2 regions of the Streptomyces sp. NPDC001513 genome follow, and region 1 is predicted to be linked to the other one. Evidence: riboswitches for the same ligand, from Rfam matches in the RefSeq annotation. Region 1 holds a riboswitch; the other holds the start of a gene.
The links. Region 1 has a riboswitch for glycine ahead of gcvP (aminomethyl-transferring glycine dehydrogenase). Riboswitches for the same ligand answer to the same signal wherever they lie in the genome.

Region 1 (9,615 bases):
TTCCACCGGTAGACGGTCCCGTTGTGCAGGACCAGTTCCTGCAGCCCCGGCACCCCGCCCTCGGCGAGCACCCGCAGCGGTTCCTCCTCGTCGCATATCGGCAGCAGGGCGGGGAAGTAGCGGACGTTCTCGGCGAAGAGCTCGTACGCCGAGTCCACCCACCGCTCCCCGAACCAGGTGCGCGGCCGTACTCCCTGCGCCTGGAGTTCGGGCGGCCGGGTGTCGGTGGCCTGTGTGAACAGCGGCGGCCGCGACTCCCGCCACAGCTCGCGCCCGAACAGGAAGGGCGAGTTGGCGCCGACGGCTATCTGCGCGGCGGCCACGACCTGCGCCGCGTTCCACACGGCGGGGAACCGGGCCGGTGTCACCTGGAGGTGCAGTTGTACGGAGGTGCAGGCGGCCTCCGGCACGATCGACCCGGAGTTCCAGATCAGCCGCTCGACCCCGTCGATGTCGAGCGTGAAGTCCTCCCCGCGCATCATCAGGATCTGCTCGTTGAGCAGCGAGTAGCGGTCCACGGCCGACAGGTTGGCGGTGACCAGGTCGGCGCGGGAGATCGTCGGCAGAATGCCGATCATCACCACGCCGGCATCGATCTCCGCGGCCTGCCGGTGGGCATAGCCCAGACCCGCGCTGAGTTCCTCGGCGAGCTGGTCGAATACCCGTCCGCCGAGCCGGTGCGGCAGGACGTTGACCTCCAGATTGAACATTCCCAGTTCGGTCTGGAAATCAGGGCTCGCTATCCGCTCCAGCACCTGGGCATTCACCATTCTCGGCAACCCGTCGGCGCCCGCGAGATTCAGCTCGATCTCCAGTCCCATCATGTTCTTCGGGCGATCGAACCTCTTCTCCGCCAGGAGTCGCTCCAGCCCCTCCAGACACTCGTGAAGCTTCCTTCGATACCGCTGCCGATCGGACAGGTCGAATCCGCCCGCCACGACCTTCTCCCCCATCGAAGCGTCCCTCCTCGAGTGGGCCCGCCCGGGACACCCAGGCGCGCATTACGGTCGATGATGCCCCGGCAGCGTGATCCATAACGCGGTGGGGGCGTGCGTGGCGAGGAGCGCGCGCCGGTTTGGCCGAAGGGCGCTTCGGCACATTCACCTGGCAAGTCGCCTTGCGCAAATTCCGCTTCGACTTTGCGTGTTCTCCAAAACCGATGCTTTCCAGCCGAGCCCCCGTCCGGTAACCTCCGAGGTCAGCGCGACACGTTCGCGCACATCCGGCATGAATGCCATGTCAGCGAGACCGGTAAGCGCCTTGTCGGCAATAGGCGGGACAGCTAGCCGAAACACTGCGTGAACACATGTCGTATAAACTCCGCAAACGAGGCAGAGAGTTGGCGCGCGGCCATTGCCCCTCGGCCCCCCTCTGGCCCCAGAATGCGACAGCGCCGTCCGCACCTGCCCCCGTTCCACAGGTCTCCCAAGTGAGAGGCGACCCACCATGCCGCTGCATGTCCCTCCGGCTCCCGCGCCCGCCCTGCGCAGCGTCCTCGCGGCACTCGGTTCTCCCACCGCCGTCCACGAGGCGCACACCCCGTCCCTGCGCGCGATCCAGGGGCCACTGACCGCCGAACTCCCCCTCCCGGTGCACGTCCTCGACCGGCTGGGCATGTCCACCCTCGCGGCCGGCGGCAGGCCGCCCCGCACGCGGCTCACCGGCTGGCGGTTCCTGATCCGCAGCGGGGACCGTCACGTCGCGGCGGCCGACACCCGCCTGACCCCCGACGGCTGGGTCTTCTCCCATTTCTTCGAGGGGCCCTACGTCGCCGCCACCGAACGCGCCCTGCGCCAGGCGGAGTCCCTCGGTACGAGCTACCAGCCGCGGCTGCTGTCCGTACCGGAGCTCTACATGCTGACCCTGTGGCTGCACGGGGCGGTGGGGGCCGACGCCGCCGCCGGGCTGCCCGCCGGCGAGGACCTGCTGGTGCCGCTGGCTCCGGCCCCGCCCGGCATCGCCCCGTTCCGTCCGCATCCCGTCTCCGAGCTGCTGCCCGTGCTCACCCACCGGCTGACGCCCGCCACGGCGCCCGTCCCTCCGTCGCTGGCCGCACCCGCCGCCTGACCCGAGTAGCCCATTCGGCCTAGTCCGCTCGGGCCACTTGCGAACCATCCGAAATGACAGGGGAGTTGGCCTGAACCGCCCGCACGAGTGATGCGTCATCAATCTGTGAGGACAGCTGCCGGGAAATACCTGCGAAGCGGCTGTCATGGGGGAACACTGATGACACGCTCCCCGCGGGTGCGGGGATGACCCAGGGGGACGGCCATGAACCACGTATCGAGCCGTAGCACGCAGACCACACCGCAGCGAAAGAACGCATCCATGTGCCAGCACCAGCCAGCCTGCCCGTCAGCCGAATCCGCCGACCGGGAGGCCGCGCGCCCGGTGGCCAACCACCCGGAGCAGGGCTGGAGCCTGCTGTGCAATGGCGTCCTGCTCTTCGAGGACACCGGTGAGCTGCTGCCGGACGGCCAGATCATCGCCCCGCACCGCCCGCTCGCGGCGGCGTAGGCGCTGAGGACGGCCCGGCGGACGCACGCGACGCGGAAGGGGCCGGCCCGGGAGACTTCCCGGACCGGCCCCTTCTTCATGTCGCGTTCTTCATGTCACCGCACATGTCACCGCGCATGTCACCGCACCGCTCGGTGTCAGTGGTCGTACTCGTCCAGCGGCGGGCAGGAGCACACCAGGTTGCGGTCGCCGAAGGCACCGTCGATGCGGCGCACCGGCGGCCAGTACTTCTCGGCGGCCGTGACCCCGCCCGGGAAGACGGCCTCGTCGCGGGTGTACGCGTGGTTCCAGTCGCCGCCCAGCGCCGCCGCGGTGTGCGGGGAGTTGGCCAGCGGGTTGTCGTCCGCCGGCCACTCGCCGCCCGCGACCCGCTCGATCTCGCCGCGGATGGCGATCATCGCGTCGCAGAAGCGGTCGATCTCGGCGAGGTCCTCGGACTCCGTCGGCTCGATCATCAGCGTGCCGGCGACCGGGAAGGACATCGTCGGGGCGTGGAAGCCGTAGTCGATCAGACGCTTGGCGATGTCGTCCACGCTCACGCCCGTGGACTTCGACAGCGGGCGCAGGTCGATGATGCACTCGTGCGCGACCAGGTTGCCCGGGCCGGTGTAGAGCACCGGGTAGTGCGGCTCCAGGCGCTTGGCGATGTAGTTGGCGCCGAGCACCGCCACCTGGGTGGCGCGCTTGAGGCCTTCGCCGCCCATCAGGCGCACGTACGACCAGGAGATCGGCAGGATGCCCGCCGAGCCCCACGGGGCGGCCGAGATCGGGCCGACGCCCGTCTCCGGGCCCGCGGTCGGCTGGAGCGGGTGGTTCGGCAGGTACGGGGCCAGGTGCGCCCGGACACCGACCGGGCCGACGCCCGGGCCGCCGCCGCCGTGCGGGATGCAGAAGGTCTTGTGCAGGTTCAGGTGCGAGACGTCGCCGCCGAAGTGGCCCGGCTTGGCGAGGCCCACCAGGGCGTTCAGGTTGGCGCCGTCGACGTAGACCTGGCCGCCGGCCTCGTGGACCTGGGCGCAGATGTCGGCGACGTGCTCCTCGAACACACCGTGCGTGGACGGGTACGTGATCATCAGCACGGCGAGCTCGTCGCGGTACTGCTCGATCTTGGCGCGCAGGTCGGCCGCGTCCACCTCGCCGTCGTCGGCGGTCTTGACGACGACGACCTTCATGCCGGCCATCACGGCGCTGGCGGCGTTGGTGCCGTGCGCGGAGGACGGGATGAGGCAGATGGTGCGCTGCTCGTCGCCGTTCGCGCGGTGGTAGGCGCGGACGGCCAGCAGGCCGGCGAGCTCACCCTGGGAGCCGGCGTTGGGCTGGATGGACACCTTGTCGTAGCCGGTGACCTCGCAGAGACGTTCCTCCAGCTCGGTGATGAGCGTGAGGTAACCCTCGGCCTGCTCCACCGGGGCGAAGGGGTGCAGCTGGCCGAATTCGGGCCAGGTGACCGGCTCCATCTCGGTGGTCGCGTTGAGCTTCATGGTGCAGGAGCCCAGCGGGATCATGCCGCGGTCCAGCGCGTAGTCCTTGTCCGAGAGCTTGCGCAGGTAGCGCAGCATCGCGGTCTCGGAGCGGTGCTGGTGGAAGACCGGGTGCGTCAGGTAGTCGTCCGTGCGCAGCAGGCCCTCGGGCAGGGTGTCCGCCGCGGTCGCGTCGAGCGCCTCGATCTCGGCGGTGACGCCGAATGCGGCCCAGACGGCCTCGACGTCGGCGCGCAGGGTGGTCTCGTCGCAGGCGACGGAGACGTGGTCGGCGTCGACCAGGTACAGGTTGACGCCGCCCTCGCGGGCGGCGGCGACGACCTCGGCCGCGCGGCCCGGAACGCGGGCGGTGACCGTGTCGAAGTACGAGCCGTGCACGATCTCGACCCCGCCGGCCGTCAGGCCCGCGGCGAGCAGGGCGGCGTAGCGGTGGGTCCGGCGGGCGATCGTCCGCAGACCGTCCGGGCCGTGGTAGACGGCGTACATGGCGGCCATCACGGCGAGCAGCACCTGGGCGGTACAGATGTTGCTGGTGGCCTTCTCGCGGCGGATGTGCTGCTCGCGGGTCTGCAGCGCCAGGCGGTACGCCTTGTTGCCGTCCGCGTCCACGGAGACGCCGACCAGGCGGCCGGGCAGCGAACGCGCGTGCTTGTCCTGGACGGCCATGTAACCGGCGTGCGGTCCGCCGAAGCCCATCGGGACGCCGAAGCGCTGGGTGGTGCCGACGGCGATGTCCGCGCCGAGCGCGCCCGGGGAGGTCAGCAGGGTCAGCGCGAGCAGGTCGGCGGAGACGGCGACGATGGCGCCGAGCTCGTGCGCCTGGTCGATGACCGGCTTGATGTCCCGCACGGCACCGGAGGCGCCCGGGTACTGGACGAGGACGCCGTAGACGCCGCGCTCGGCGATCTCGGCCGGGATGCCGGCGGACAGGTCGGCGACGACGACCTCGATGCCGATCGGCTCGGCTCGGGTCTCGATGACGGCGATGGTCTGCGGCAGCGCGTCGGCGTCCACGAGGAAGATGTTCCCCTTGGCCTTGCCCACGCGGCGGGCCAGCGTCATGGCCTCGGCGGCCGCGGTGCCCTCGTCGAGCAGCGAGGCGCCCGAGGTCGGCAGCCCCGTGAGGTCGGCGACGACCGTCTGGAAGTTCAGGAGGGCTTCGAGGCGGCCCTGGGAGATCTCCGGCTGGTACGGGGTGTACGCCGTGTACCAGGCCGGGTTCTCCATGACGTTGCGGAGGATGACCGGCGGGGTGAAGGTCCCGTAGTAGCCGAGACCGATCATGGAGGAGAGGACCTGGTTGCGGTCGGCGAGCGAGCGCAGCTCGGCGAGCACCTCGGCCTCGGTCAGCGCCTCGGGCAGGTCGAGCGCCTCGGCGGTCTTGATCACATCCGGGACCGCGGCGGCGGTCAGTTCGTCCAGGGAGCCGTAGCCCACATGGGCGAGCATCTTCGCCTGCGCCTCGGCATCCGGGCCGATGTGGCGCTGTTCGAAGGGGATGCCTCGCTCCAGCTGGGAGAGCGGAATGCGGTTGGCGGTCATGTTGGGAGGCCTCCTGGTCGTATGACCTGCGAGGGGCACCACGGCGCGGGCACCCGGACGGCCTCCCCCTCTGTCATCTGCACCTGAGAGTTTCACCGGAGTCAGGGGGGTCGCCCTTGCGCTCCGGCTTTCACCGTCGGTGAGGAGAGGGACCGGCACTGCGCGCCCGGTACCCGCTCCTGCTTTCCAGAGTGGCCTCGTCCGTGCGGTACGTATGCCTGAGAGATTCCGGGGAGGATTTGCTCCTTCGGCGCCTCCGTCTCGTTCACTCGGAGGACTCTCCCGCACAGGGTCGACAGCCATCACCCAGCCTACCAGCGAGGTTCTGGGCCCTCCCCGAGTGGCCTCCGCTGCCGTTATGCACTTCTGTAGTCATTACGGAGGAGTTGCGACCATTTGGAGGGACCGTGCAGACCGACATCGATCCGCGCAGCCTGATCGGCCGCAAGGCGTTCGACCGCAATGGCACCAAGATCGGCACGATCGACGAGGTCTACCTCGACGATGCCACCGGCGTCCCGGAATGGGCGGCCGTCCGTACGGGCCTGTTCAGCCGGGACGCCTTCGTCCCGCTGGAGCCGAGCGAGATGGTGGGCGACACCCTGCGCGTGCCCTTCGAACGCTCCCTCATCAGGGACGCCCCCGACTTCGGCGTCGGCCGCCACCTCTCCCCCGAACAGGAGCTGCAGCTCTACCACCACTACGGCCTGGACACGACCCTGCCCACGGAGTTCTCACGCGATTTCGGCCGCCTGGCGGGCGACGAGGGCTGAGCCCCGGGCGCACGGGCCGGGGGCGGGCCGCAGCCACCGTCGGACTTCCGGATCATGCCGGTGCGGCCGCGGCTCCCGGCTCCCCGTCCCCCACCAGCGGCAGCGGATCGGACGGCTCCAGCTCGGGGTCGTCCACCCGGAAGGTCCGCACCCGGCCGGGCTCCGACGATCCGGGCTGCTCGAACCGTACGGTCACCCGCCCGACCCCGCTGCCCTGCACCCACCCGGGCCCGTAGAGCGCGTGCCGTACGTCGCTCCCGGCCGGCCAGCGCCGCTCCGGAGCCGGCTCCGGCTCCCCGGGCGGCTGGGCGGCCGCCTGAGCCCAGGAGGCCTCCACAGCCGCCGCTGCGGTTCCGGGCTCGCCGTTCCCGCCCGCTCCGGCCGCCGGGCCCGCCCCTGCCGCCTCGCTCGCCCCGTCCGCCTCGTCCTCCCCATCCGGCTCAGCGGCGCGCGACTGCGCGAACAGGTCCTCCTGCGTGTAGTCCGCCAGCCCCGTCACCCCGACCCCCAGCAGGCGCACCCCGCCCGTGGTGTCCACGCCCTCCAGCAGCCGCGCCGCGGCCTCCCGCACCACCGCGGGATCGTCCGTGGGCCCGCGCAGCGTCTCGGACCGCGTCAGCGTGGAGAAGTCGTAGCGCCGCACCTTCAGCACGATCGTCCGCCCCGAGTGCCCCGACCCCCGCAGCCGCTGCACGCACCGGTCGGCGAGCCGCTGCACCTCGTTCCTGATCCGTACGCGGTCGTGCAGGTCCACGTCGAAGGTGTCCTCGACCGACACCGACTTCGCGTCCCGCTCCGCGACCACCGGCCGGTCGTCCAGCCCCAGCGCCATCCGGTACAGGCCGACGCCGTGCGCGCGCCCGAGCATCCGGACCAGCTCGTCCTCCCCCGCCTCGGCCAGCTCCCCGACCGTGGTGATCCCGGCACGGCGCAGGTGCTCGCCCGTGGCCGGCCCCACCCCGGGCAGGGTCCGTACCGACATCGGCGCGAGCAGCTCGCGCTCGGTCCCCGGCTCGATCAGCAGCAGCCCGGCCGGCTTGGCCTCCTCGGACGCCACCTTGGCCAGCATCTTCGACCCGGCCAGCCCCACCGACCCGCTGAGCCCCGTGGCGGCCCTGATGTCGGCCCGCAGCCGCTCCCCCGTCGTCCGGGCGGTCCGCGAGTCGAAGGCCACGCCGCCCGCCTCCAGATCCACGAAGGCCTCGTCCAGGCTGAGTGGCTCCACGAGCGGCGACAGCTCCCGCAGCAGGGCCATCACCACGTCGCTGACCTGCCGGTAGAGGCTGAAGCGCGGGATCAGGTACGCGCCGTTCGGGCAGAGCCGCCGCGCCTGCCCCATCGGCATCGCCGAGTGCACGCCGAAGCGCCTGGCCTCGTACGAAGCCGTGGCGACGACCCCGCGCGGCCCGAGCCCGCCGACGATGACGGCCTTGCCCCGCAGGCTCGGCTTCGACGCCTGCTCGACGGAGGCGTAGAAGGCGTCCATGTCCAGGTGCAGGATGGTCGGCGCGGCTCTCACGGCACCGATGCTGCCCTACGGCACTGACATTTCCCCGGCCCGGATCAGACGGCGCGGTTGCGGCGGGCGGCCAGCTCGTCCGTCGGGTTGTGCCCGACCATGGTCTCGCCGGTGTCCACGCGCTCCCCGTGCAGCTGCGACAGCGCGCTCTCGACATCGCGCCACACCACGCCCACGGCGATGCCGAAGACGCCCTGCCCGCCCTGGAGCAGGCTCACGACCTGGTCCGGGGAGGTGCACTCGTACACGGTGGCGCCGTCGCTCATCAGCGTCATCCGCTCCAGGTCCGAGAACCCGCGGTCACGCAGGTGCTGGACCGTCGTGCGGATGTTCTGCAGCGCCACCCCGGTGTCCAGGAAGCGCTTGACGATCTTGAGGACCACCACGTCGCGGAAGCTGTAGAGCCGCTGCGTGCCCGACCCGTACGCGGGCCGCACGCTGGGCTCCACCAGCCCGGTCCGCGCCCAGTAGTCCAGCTGCCGGTACGTGATGCCGGCCGCCGCACACGCCGTCGGCCCGCGGTAGCCGATCTGCTCGGGCGCCGGTTCACCGCCCACCGGTCCGACCGGCGTCGACTCCGGCTGACGGCGCGCGGACCCGACCGCGCCGCCGTGCAGCGGGTACGGCCCAGCATCACTCCGTACGGGGGTGCCCCCGGTCGTACCGTCGCCCGTGATCCTCACGCCGACCCTCCGTCCTTGACCTGCCACCTTGAAGGTAGGCAGTCACCAGGGGTGCGTCAACGATCGCCACACTCGGCACGCCGAGTGATAATCACCCTGAGAGTGGTTTCCCGTATCCCGTTATGGGGAAAGGCTAATCGAATGGGCTGAAAGTCCCCCGCGGATCGCGGGGGCGACGCGGCCCGCGCCTCACTGCGGGCCGGTGCCGAAGTCCTCGGGCGAGATCTGGTCGAGGAACTCGCGGAACTTCTCCACCTCGTCCTCCTGCTCGTCCGGAATGGCGATTCCGGCGTCGTCCAGCACGCCGTCACTGCCGTAGATCGGCGTCCCCGTCCGCAGGGCCAGCGCTATGGCATCGGAAGGCCTCGCGCTCACCTCGACCCCGCTGGCGAAGACGAGCTCCGCGTAGAAGACGCCCTCCCGCAGATCCGTGATCCGGACCTCGGTGAGTTCCTCACCGATCGCCTCCAGCACGTCCTTGAACAGGTCGTGCGTCAGCGGTCGGGCAGGAGCCATCCCCTGCTGTGCGAAGGCAATGGCGGTCGCCTCCCCCGGACCGATCCAGATGGGGAGGTACCGGTCGCCTCCCACTTCACGCAGGAGCACGATCGGTTGGTTGGAGGGCATTTCCACCCGGACACCCACAACGTCGAGCTCGTTCACACAGCAACCCTAGGACCTGCCCGGCAGGTTTGGGTAGTCGGGGCTCCACGCCGACCAGCGCGGTCACCGCAAACGGACCCCCAGAGCGGTCTGCACGAGGGCCTCGTGCAGCCGTACTGAGAGCCCCGCCAGCTCCTTCAACGTGGCCTCCGCATGCGTTCTGGTCTGCGGATTGCGGTGCCGGCGCAGCGGTGCCACGACCTGCTCCACCAGGCCCGCCTCACGGTCGGCCGCAGCCTTCATCGCCCGCAGGTGCCGCGGCTCCAGCCCGAAACGCCCCAGATCGGCCACGAGCCGGGCCACCGTGACCGCCTCGGCGTCGAAACCACCGCCCGGGGCCTCCGCCAGCAGCCCGTACGACTCCCACTCGACCAGCTGGACCTCGTCCACCTCGGCGGCGGCGATCAGCTCAGCCCGGCCCACCCGGGCCACGGTGG
Region 2 (9,615 bases), on a different contig from region 1:
GCCGGAGACGTGCGTGGATCATGACGTCCCCTCGATTCCTGAGAGACGGGGACTGGTGGCACGGCTTAGGACGCCACGGAGGGATCCCGCGGTTCCCGTCTCGTCCGGGCTCTCGTCCCCGTCCTGGTTCGGTCAATCCACCGCTGCACAACTGCCTTTGGTGGCAGGGTGGTTGGGTCGAACCCGGCCCGCCCGACAGGAGAGAACCGGATGCGTCTTCACCGCTTGTCCCGTCATGCAACGGTTGCCGTGGCCCTCGTCCTGGCGGCCACCGCCTGCGGCGGTGACGCGGAGCGCGAGGTCTCGCAGGAGGGGAAGGGCGGCTACCGCTGGGTGGCCACGGACGAGATCTGCAACGTGCTCCCGTACGGCAAGCTCGCCGACCCGCTCGGTGCCCGCGAGGAGGCCGCGGACCGGGACAAGCGGTCCGGCACGGGCGCCCCCGGCGTCAAGTGCGTCCAGCCGCTCGTCGAGTCCGGCCCGGCGGAGTACGGGAGCGTCAAGGTGGAGCTGGACCTCGCCTACACGGAGAGCGTCGACTTCTCCAAGGACGTCTTCGCCCGGGCCCGCGAGAGCACGGCCAAGGACATGCCGGACAGCGGCTTCACCGACGTGAAGGGCGTCGGCAAGGAGGCCTACCGGTTCGCCTTCAACAAGCCGACCGAGCTGCGCCAGGTCCATGCGCTGCGGATGCGCGACAGCAACATGATGGTCGACGTGACGGTCACGGCCGAGGCGCGCACACCGCCCACCGCCGAGAGCCTGCAGGCGTACGACAAGGCGGTGGACGATTTCGCCCGGGGGGTGCTCAAGGCACTGCGCCGCGGATAGCGCCCGACGGCGGACGGAAAGGGAAGGGGCCCGGCGCGCACGCGCACCGGGCCCCTTCCGTCACCTGCCGTGGATCAGCACTCGATGACGTTGACCGCGAGACCGCCGCGGGCGGTCTCCTTGTACTTGACCTTCATGTCGGCGCCCGTCTCCTTCATGGTCTTGATGACCTTGTCGAGGGAGACCTTGTGGGTGCCGTCGCCGCGCATCGCCATCTTGGCGGCGGTGACGGCCTTGACCGCGGCCATGCCGTTGCGCTCGATGCAGGGGATCTGGACCAGACCGCCGACAGGGTCGCAGGTCAGGCCCAGGTTGTGCTCCATGCCGATCTCGGCCGCGTTCTCGACCTGCTCCGGAGTGCAGCCGAGGACCTCGGCGAGGGCGCCGGCCGCCATCGAGCAGGCCGAGCCCACCTCGCCCTGGCAGCCGACCTCGGCGCCGGAGATCGAGGCGTTCTCCTTGAAGAGCAGGCCGATCGCGCCCGCCGCCAGCAGGAAGCGGACCACGCCCTCCTCGTCGGCGCCGGGCACGAAGTTCACGTAGTAGTGCAGGACCGCCGGGATGATGCCCGCGGCGCCGTTCGTCGGGGCGGTGACCACCCGGCCGCCGGCCGCGTTCTCCTCGTTCACGGCCATCGCGTAGAGGGTGATCCACTCCATCGACAGCGCCAGCGGATCGCCCTCGGAGCGGAGCTTGCGGGCGGTGTTCGCGGCCCGGCGCCGGACCTTCAGGCCGCCCGGCAGGATGCCCTCGCGCGACATGCCGCGCGAGACGCAGGCCTGCATGACCCGCCAGATCTCGAGCAGGCCCTCGCGGATCTCCTCCTCCGTGCGCCAGGCCTTCTCGTTCTCCAGCATCATCGCGGAGATCGACAGGCCGCTCTCCCGGGCCATGCGCAGCATCTCGTCACCGGAGCGGAAGGGGTACTTCAGCACCGTGTCGTCGAGCTTGATCCGGTCCTCGCCGACCGCGTCCTCGTCCACGACGAAGCCGCCGCCTACCGAGTAGTAGGTCTTCTCCAGCAGCGGGGTGCCGGCGGCGTCGTACGCGAAGAGGGTCATGCCGTTCGCGTGGTACGGCAGGGAGCGCCGGCGGTGGAGGATCAGCTGGTTCGGCTCGTCGAAGTCGATCTCGTGGACATCGCCTATCTCCGTGCCCAGCAGCCGCAGCCGGCCGCTCTTGCGGATGCGCTCGACCTCGTCGTCGGCGGTCTCGACGTTCACCGAGCGGGGGGAGTGCCCCTCCAGGCCCAGCAGCACCGCCTTGGGGGTGCCGTGTCCGTGGCCGGTCGCGCCGAGGGAGCCGAAGAGCTCGGCCCGGACGGCGGCGGTCTGGGCGAGCACGCCGTCCTTCTTCAGGCGCGTCACGAACATGCGGGCGGCCCGCATCGGACCGACGGTGTGCGAGCTGGACGGACCGATGCCGATCGAGAAGAGATCGAAAACGGAAATGGCCACGTTGGCGGTCTCCCGGGTCATCCCCGCGGTGGCGGGGAACGGACCGTCCAGTCGCGCTCGCAGCGTAGCGAGGCGGCCGACGGAGGGGCGGACTTTGCAGGGATTGCGGGCAAAGATCACCTCGTGGGCGCCCTTGCCCGGTTCATCAGCGTACGTCAGTTCGTCCGGGGGCCGGTTACGCCGACCTGTACGGCGGCTTTCGCGGCCCCGACGTCGAGGACCGCGCCCCGGGCCATGGGGAAGGCCCGGCCCTGTGCGAGACGAGGCCGGGCCTTCCCAAGCCGTCGCCTAGAGCGTCGGGTACAGCGGGAACTTCGCGGCGAGCGCCGAGACGCGCGCCTTCAGGTCCTCGGCGTCGTACGTCGGCTTCAGCGCCTGCGCGATGATCTCGGCGACCTCGGTGAAGGCCGCGGCGTCGAAACCGCGGGTGGCCAGCGCCGGCGTACCGATCCGCAGACCCGAGGTGACCATCGGCGGCCGCGGGTCGTTCGGGATGGCGTTGCGGTTGACCGTGATGCCGACCTCGTGGAGGCGGTCCTCGGCCTGCTGACCGTCGAGCTCGGAGTTGCGCAGGTCGACCAGGACCAGGTGCACGTCGGTGCCGCCGGTGAGGACGTCCACGCCCACGGCCTTGACGTCGTCCTGGACCAGGCGGGCGGCGAGGATCTTCGCGCCCTCCAGGGTGCGCTCCTGGCGCTCCTTGAACTCGGGCGAGGCCGCCACGAGGAAGGAGACCGCCTTGGCCGCGATCACGTGCTCCAGCGGGCCGCCCTGCTGACCGGGGAAGACCGCGGAGTTGATCTTCTTGGCCAGCTCCTGCGTCGACAGGATGACACCGCCGCGCGGACCGCCGAGGGTCTTGTGCGTGGTGGTGGTGACCACGTGGGCGTGCGGCACCGGGTTCGGGTGCAGGCCCGCGGCGACCAGGCCGGCGAAGTGCGCCATGTCGACCATCAGGTACGCGCCGACCTCGTCCGCGATGCGGCGGAAGGCGGCGAAGTCCAGCTGGCGCGGGTACGCGGACCAGCCGGCGACGATCAGCTGCGGCTTGGACTCCTTGGCGAGGCGCTCGACCTCGGCCATGTCCACCTCGCCGGTCTCGTCGACGTGGTACGGGACCACGTTGTAGAGCTTGCCGGAGAAGTTGATCTTCATGCCGTGGGTCAGGTGACCGCCGTGGGCCAGGTTCAGGCCCATGATCGTGTCGCCCGGCTTCAGCAGCGCGAACATCGCGGCGGCGTTCGCCTGCGCACCCGAGTGCGGCTGGACGTTCGCGGCCTCGGCGCCGAACAGCGCCTTGATGCGGTCGATCGCGATCTGCTCGACCACGTCGACGTGCTCGCAGCCGCCGTAGTAACGGCGGCCCGGGTAGCCCTCGGCGTACTTGTTGGTCAGGACCGAACCCTGGGCCTCCATGACGGCGACCGGAGCGAAGTTCTCCGACGCGATCATTTCCAGGGTGGACTGCTGGCGCACGAGCTCGGCGTCGACGGCGGCGGCGACGTCCGGGTCGAGCTCGTGGAGAGGGGTGTTCAGTACAGACATCAGGGTCCCCTGGGGTCAGTTACCGGCGGTGAGCTGGGCGTACTCCTCGAAGGACAGGGTGTCCTTCGGCTCCTCCGAGAGGCGCACCTTGAAGAGCCAGCCACCCTCGAACGGGGCGGTGTTCACGAGCGCCGGGTCGTCCACGACGTCCTGGTTGAACTCGACGATCTCGCCGGAGACGGGGGAGTACAGGTCGCTGACCGACTTCGTCGACTCCAGCTCGCCGCAGGTCTCGCCCTCGGTCACGGTCTCGCCGACCGCGGGGAGCTGGGCGTAGACGACGTCACCGAGCGCGTTGGCCGCGAACTCGGTGATGCCGACCGTCGCGACGCCGTCCACGGCGTCCGACAGCCACTCGTGCTCCTTGGTGTAACGCAGCTTCTCGGGGTTGCTCATGACCTGATTCTCCTGGATGCGGGGGAGTGGATACGAACGGTGGTCTCGGGTACTGAGACGCTGCCGGACGGGGTTCCCGTACGGCTCGTGCACGGCTGGACCGTGTGCGGAACTACTTCTGCCGCTTGTAGAACGGCAGCGCCACGACCTCGTACGGCTCATGCGTACCGCGAATGTCGACGCCGACGCCGGAGGTGCCGGGCGCGGCGTGCGCCGCGTCCACGTACGCCATCGCGAGCGGCTTGCCCAGCGTCGGGGACGGGGCGCCCGAGGTGACCTCGCCGACGACCTGACCGTCGGCGACGACCGGGAAACCGGCGCGCGGGACGCGGCGGCCCTCGGCGATCAGACCGACCAGCTTGCGCGGCGGGTTCGTGGCGGCGCGCTCGGCGGCGGCCTCCAGCGCGGCGCGGCCGACGAAGTCCCCCTCCTTCTCGAACTTCACGACCCGGCCCAGCCCCGCGTCGAACGGGGTGAGGGAGGTGGTCAGCTCGTGCCCGTACAGCGGCATGCCCGCTTCCAGGCGCAGGGTGTCGCGGCAGGACAGACCGGCCGGCACCAGGCCGACGCCCTCGCCCGCCTTGGTCAGCGCCTGCCACAGCTCCACGGCGTGCTCGGGGGCGACGAACAGCTCGAAGCCGTCCTCGCCGGTGTAGCCCGTACGCGCGATCAGCGCGGGCACGCCCGCGACGGTGCCCGGCAGACCGGCGTAGTACTTGAGGCCGTCCAGGTCGGCGTCCGTGAGGGACTTCAGGATGCCGGGGGACTCCGGGCCCTGCACCGCCAGCAGCGCGTACGCGTCGCGGTCGTCACGGACCTCGGTGTCGAAGCCGGCGGCACGCTCGGTCAGGGCGTCGAGGACGACCTGGGCGTTGGAGGCGTTGGCGACGACCATGAACTCGGTCTCGCCGAGGCGGTAGACGATCAGGTCGTCGACGATCCCGCCGTCCTCCTGACAGATGTGTGTGTAGCGGGCGCGGCCGACGCCGACGGTGGAGATGTTGCCGACCAGCGCGTAGTCGAGGGCCTTGACGGCCTCCGGGCCGGTCAGCGTGATCTCGCCCATGTGCGACAGGTCGAAGAGACCGGCCTTGGTGCGTACGGCGTTGTGTTCGTCGCGCTCGCTGGCGTACCGCAGCGGCATGTCCCAGCCCGCGAAGTCGGTCATGGTCGCACCGAGCGAGCGGTGCAGCGCATCGAGGGCGGTCAGACGGGGGGCAGTGCTCATGGGTGTGGCTCCCAAGTCCCAGGGCATGACATGACGAGGAGGGTCCTCCCCATCTGTCATCGGAACCTGAGAGGTTCGCCGAGAGTTCCTCGGCTTGCACCTTGGGTGGAGCTGTCGAACAGCTCGCTTTTCAGATCTGCCTCATCCACGCGGTACGGGGCCTGAGAGATTCAAGGGAGGATCTTGCTCCTTCGGCGCCCGCGCACGGCCTTGCGGCGTGCCGGGACTCTCCCGCGCGGATTCAAGCGGCCGGTATGCAGTTGGTCCAGATGGCGCACATCATTGCACGCCATGCCCGTGATCGGGCGGAGGGGTCCGAAAGTTCGTACGGTACCCCGAGAGGACGGACCGGAACCGGGGATGCCGGATTACCGTCTCTTTACACTCAGTGGGCAAGGGTCCTGGTGACCCGATTCGGGGGAGGCGAACACTGTGCGGAGATTCGGAGTGGTGACGACGACGGGAACCGTGGACGCGGTGCCGGCGCAGCGCGGGGCGCGCGGACGGGACCACGAGCGCGAGCATGCCGCGGACACCGGCATCGGCTCCGTACGCGACCTGCGCGGACCCGAGGTGCGCGGCCCGCAGCGGCTCGCCTTCGCGGACGGCGACATCGTCGTGGTGTCCGGCCTGCCCGGCGGCGGCAAGAGCACCCTGATCAAGCGGGCGGCGGCCGAGGGCGGCGCCGTCGACTCCCAGGACACCCGTGAGCGCTGGGAACGGCGGATGCCGCCGGCCCTGCCGTACGCGGTGTACCGGCCGCTCGTGCGCGCCGCGCACTACTGGGGGCTGTGGCGGCTCCTGCGCTCCGGAGCCTCCGTGGTCGTCCACGACTGCGGCACCCAGAGCTGGGTGCGGGGGCTGCTCGCGGCGGCCGCGCGGCGCCGGGGGCGGGCGCTGCACCTGCTCCTCCTCGACAGCAGCCCCGCGGAGGCCCTCTCCGGCCAGGCCGCTCGGGGGCGGCGGGTCTCGGCCTACGCCTTCGCCCGCCACCGGGGCGCGGTGGGCCGCCTCCTGCGCGAAGCCGAAGCGGGCCGCCCCCCGCACGGCTGCGCCTCGGTCACCCTGCTGGACCGTGCCTCCGCGGCGACGGTGACCCGCATCGCGTTCCACGCCTGACCTTCCGGGGCACATCCAGCCCCTCCGGCGCTTGAGGCGCAGCGGCCGGGCCCCCGCAGCGGCGGCGCGGACGGGCCGGTACCCTGCGGGGCGACACGCGGCGGGATCACGGAGGCACGGGACATGCAGGGCAGCGGCTGGCCGGGGAATGAGCTGGAGCACGTGCTCGGGGCGGCGCTCGGGCAGCCGGACGCCGGCGGGCGGATCCTGGAGGTGCTCGGGCGCAGCCAGGTATGGGTGCCCCTGCCCGGCGGCGGCGGCCCGGATTCGGCCGACCTCACCCTGCCCACGATGGACATCGACGGCGTGGCCTACGTCCCCGTCTACAGCTCCGAGGCCCAGTTCCTCGCCTGCGTCGGCCCCGGCATGGACTTCGCCGTGGCCCCGGCCGTGGAGTTCGCCCGCGGCCTGCCCCCGCAGCTCGGCATCGCGGTCAATCCCGAGGGCGCCGTCGGCGTCCCGCTCCCGCCGCCCGCCGTCGCGGAGCTCTGCCGTACCGGCCGGACCCCGCTCGACGGCCCCTCGACCGGCGGTCGCGTCCGGCTCTACGAGCCCGACTGGCAGGAGGACCCGGTGGACTTCCTGGCCGTCGCCACCGAGGAGTTCCGGGCCACCGGCGTGGTCGCGGCCGCGCACCGCTGCCTGGCCAGCGTCGAGGGCGGGGCGCCGGAGCTGTTCATCGGTGTCCGCCTGGTGGGATGGGAACCCGAGATGCGCGAGGCCCCGATGGAGGCCCTCGGACGGGCGCTGACGCGTGTCGCGCCGCCGTGGCCCGTGCAGTTGATCCTGCTGGACGCCGCCCAGGACCCGGTCACGGACTGGATTCGTGAGCGCGTACGCCCCTTCTACCTCCCGTAGGGCCGCTTAAGCTGAGGGGCACGCGTGGACGACGGGCGGACGAAGAGGGGTACCGGGTGAGTGCGTCAGGCACGGCCGCGGCCGGGCAGGTCGAGCACATGATGCGCCAGGTGACCCCCGGGCGCTATGAGAGTTACGAGGCGCTCCTGCATGCCCTGTCCGAGGGGCGGCTCTGGATGCTGCTCTGGCAGGGGCAGCCGGGCTCCCCGGACGCCCAGTACGGCGGCATGGAGGTCGACGGCCTCGGGTACGCGCCCTGCGTCACCTCCCCGCAGGAGCTGGCCGCCAGCGGCTGGAACCGGGGCTACGAGGTGGTCACCGGGCGGGACATCGCCCGCGCGCTCTACCCGGACCGCTGGGGCCTGTGGCTCAACCCGCACGCCCCGGGCGGCGGCCTCGGCGTGCCCTGGGCCGACCTGCGCCGGATCGCCACCGGCCTGGACCGGATGCCGGCCGGCCCGCTGCGGCTCGCCGAGCCCGCCATCGAGCTCCCGCAGTTCTACGGGCTGCTGACCCAGCACGCGCACCGCACGCCCGCCGTCCGGTCGCTGCGCCGCGCCTGGGTGCAGCCCGCGCTCGGGTCCCCGTACCTCGCGGTCGGGCTCGACCTGTACGACGCCTCCGCGCCCGCGCTGGAATCCGTACGGGAGATGATGCGCCAGTCCGTCGGGGTGGTACCCGAGGGCGTTCCGGTGTGCACGGTCGCGCTGGCGGACGAGCACGACCCGGTGGCGATGTGGCTGCGCGCGCAGACCCGCCCCTTCTACGACCGCGAGGGCCAGGCTCCGGCGTACTGATCCGCCTTTTCCGCCTTTTCTGCCTTTTCCCTCGCTTCCGCATATCGAGACATCTCCCTCGAAGGCCGCACCGGACCCATCGGTGCGGCCTTCGGCATATCCGCTGAATAGACCCAAGATCCATGCACGAAAAGGCAGTTGGGACGGATGTCCGTTCCGCGCCGAACATGAGGTCTTGAACCGCTCAGGCGGGTGCACCGTTCGGATAACGGAAGTCGACACGTCACATCACGGTTGCGCATCACATCCCCGTCGGGTCTGGCGGGTGATCGAGAGACCGTTGAAGACTCCCCCCACTGAGAGGGCCCAACCAGCGGGTGCCCACTCTTCATCCGCATTTCGCGAGCAGTTCCGTAGCGACGAACCGCCGGCAACCAGCGACAACCGCGACACGATGTGAACCAAGCCGTCACAGCGGCTGGCAGGGGCCGGCCACCAGCCGGCCGAGAGGGGTCCCCACCACGATGACGGCACCTACCGAGACCAGCGGGCCCGCGGGGCTCCAGCCCGGCGCCAGCCCGGACGGGGCGAAGCAAGGGGCGATTGAGGGTCGTTCGCTCGGCCGGATCGCATGGACCCGCCTCAAGCGGGACCGGGTCGCGATGGCCGGCGGGATCGTCGTCCTCCTCCTGGTCGTGCTGGCCGTTCTCTCGCAGCCGATCCAGGCGATCTTCGGCCTCGATCCCGACGCCCTCCACCAGGACCTGATCGACCCGTCGCTCGCGACCCCCATCGGCCCCTTCGGCGGCATCAGCTGGTCCCACCCGCTGGGCGTGGAACCGAAGTTCGGCCGTGACATCGCCACCCGCATCCTGGAGGGCTCCTGGGTGTCGCTGCTCGTGGCCTTCGGTTCGACGCTGCTGTCCGTGGTCATCGGCTCGGTGCTGGGCGTCGTCGCCGGTTACTACGGAGGCTGGGCCGACACCGTCATCAGCCGGATGATGGACACCTTCCTCGCCTTCCCGCTGCTGCTGTTCGCGATCTCCATCTCGGCCGCGCTGCAGGGCGGTGCCTTCGGGCTGGAGGGTCTGCCGCTCCACATCAGCGTGCTGGTGTTCGTGATCGGCTTCTTCGGCTGGCCGTACATCGGACGCATCGTCCGCGGCCAGACGCTGTCCCTGCGCGAGCGGGAGTTCGTCGACGCGGCACGCTCCCTGGGAGCGCGCGGCCCGTTCATCGTCTTCAGGGAGCTGCTCCCGAACCTGGTGGCGCCGATCCTCGTCTACGCGACCCTGCTGATCCCCACCAACATCCTTTTCGAGGCGTCCCTGAGCTTCCTGGGCGTCGGTATCCAGCCCCCGCAGGCTTCCTGGGGCGGAATGCTGAGCGAGGCCGTCAGGTACTACAAGGTCGACCCGATGTACATGGTCGTGCCGGGCCTGGC

Region 2: another riboswitch for glycine. It lies ahead of gcvT (glycine cleavage system aminomethyltransferase GcvT); the one in region 1 lies ahead of gcvP (aminomethyl-transferring glycine dehydrogenase).

The regions. Positions count from the first base shown of each region.
Region 1 covers NZ_JBIAVU010000028.1:7,087-16,701, reverse strand. The annotation lists gene ACFYZ4_RS39435 (glutamate--cysteine ligase) at 1-953, opposite strand, end outside; gene ACFYZ4_RS39430 (hypothetical protein) at 1,447-2,067, shown strand; gene ACFYZ4_RS39425 (DUF5999 family protein) at 2,329-2,517, shown strand; gene gcvP (aminomethyl-transferring glycine dehydrogenase) at 2,655-5,540, opposite strand; glycine riboswitch at 5,737-5,835, opposite strand; gene ACFYZ4_RS39415 (PRC-barrel domain-containing protein) at 5,948-6,313, shown strand; gene ACFYZ4_RS39410 (DNA polymerase IV) at 6,366-7,832, opposite strand; gene ACFYZ4_RS39405 (MerR family transcriptional regulator) at 7,877-8,515, opposite strand; gene ACFYZ4_RS39400 (bifunctional nuclease family protein) at 8,705-9,178, opposite strand; gene ACFYZ4_RS39395 (MerR family transcriptional regulator) at 9,242-9,615, opposite strand, start outside.
Region 2 covers NZ_JBIAVU010000008.1:281,922-291,536, reverse strand. The annotation lists gene ACFYZ4_RS19880 (hypothetical protein) at 1-22, opposite strand, end outside; gene ACFYZ4_RS19875 (hypothetical protein) at 211-831, shown strand; gene ACFYZ4_RS19870 (L-serine ammonia-lyase) at 906-2,288, opposite strand; gene glyA (serine hydroxymethyltransferase) at 2,577-3,833, opposite strand; gene gcvH (glycine cleavage system protein GcvH) at 3,849-4,229, opposite strand; gene gcvT (glycine cleavage system aminomethyltransferase GcvT) at 4,342-5,457, opposite strand; glycine riboswitch at 5,598-5,701, opposite strand; gene ACFYZ4_RS19850 (AAA family ATPase) at 5,908-6,576, shown strand; gene ACFYZ4_RS19845 (enhanced serine sensitivity protein SseB) at 6,700-7,434, shown strand; gene ACFYZ4_RS19840 (enhanced serine sensitivity protein SseB C-terminal domain-containing protein) at 7,491-8,231, shown strand; gene ACFYZ4_RS19835 (ABC transporter permease) at 8,696-9,615, shown strand, end outside.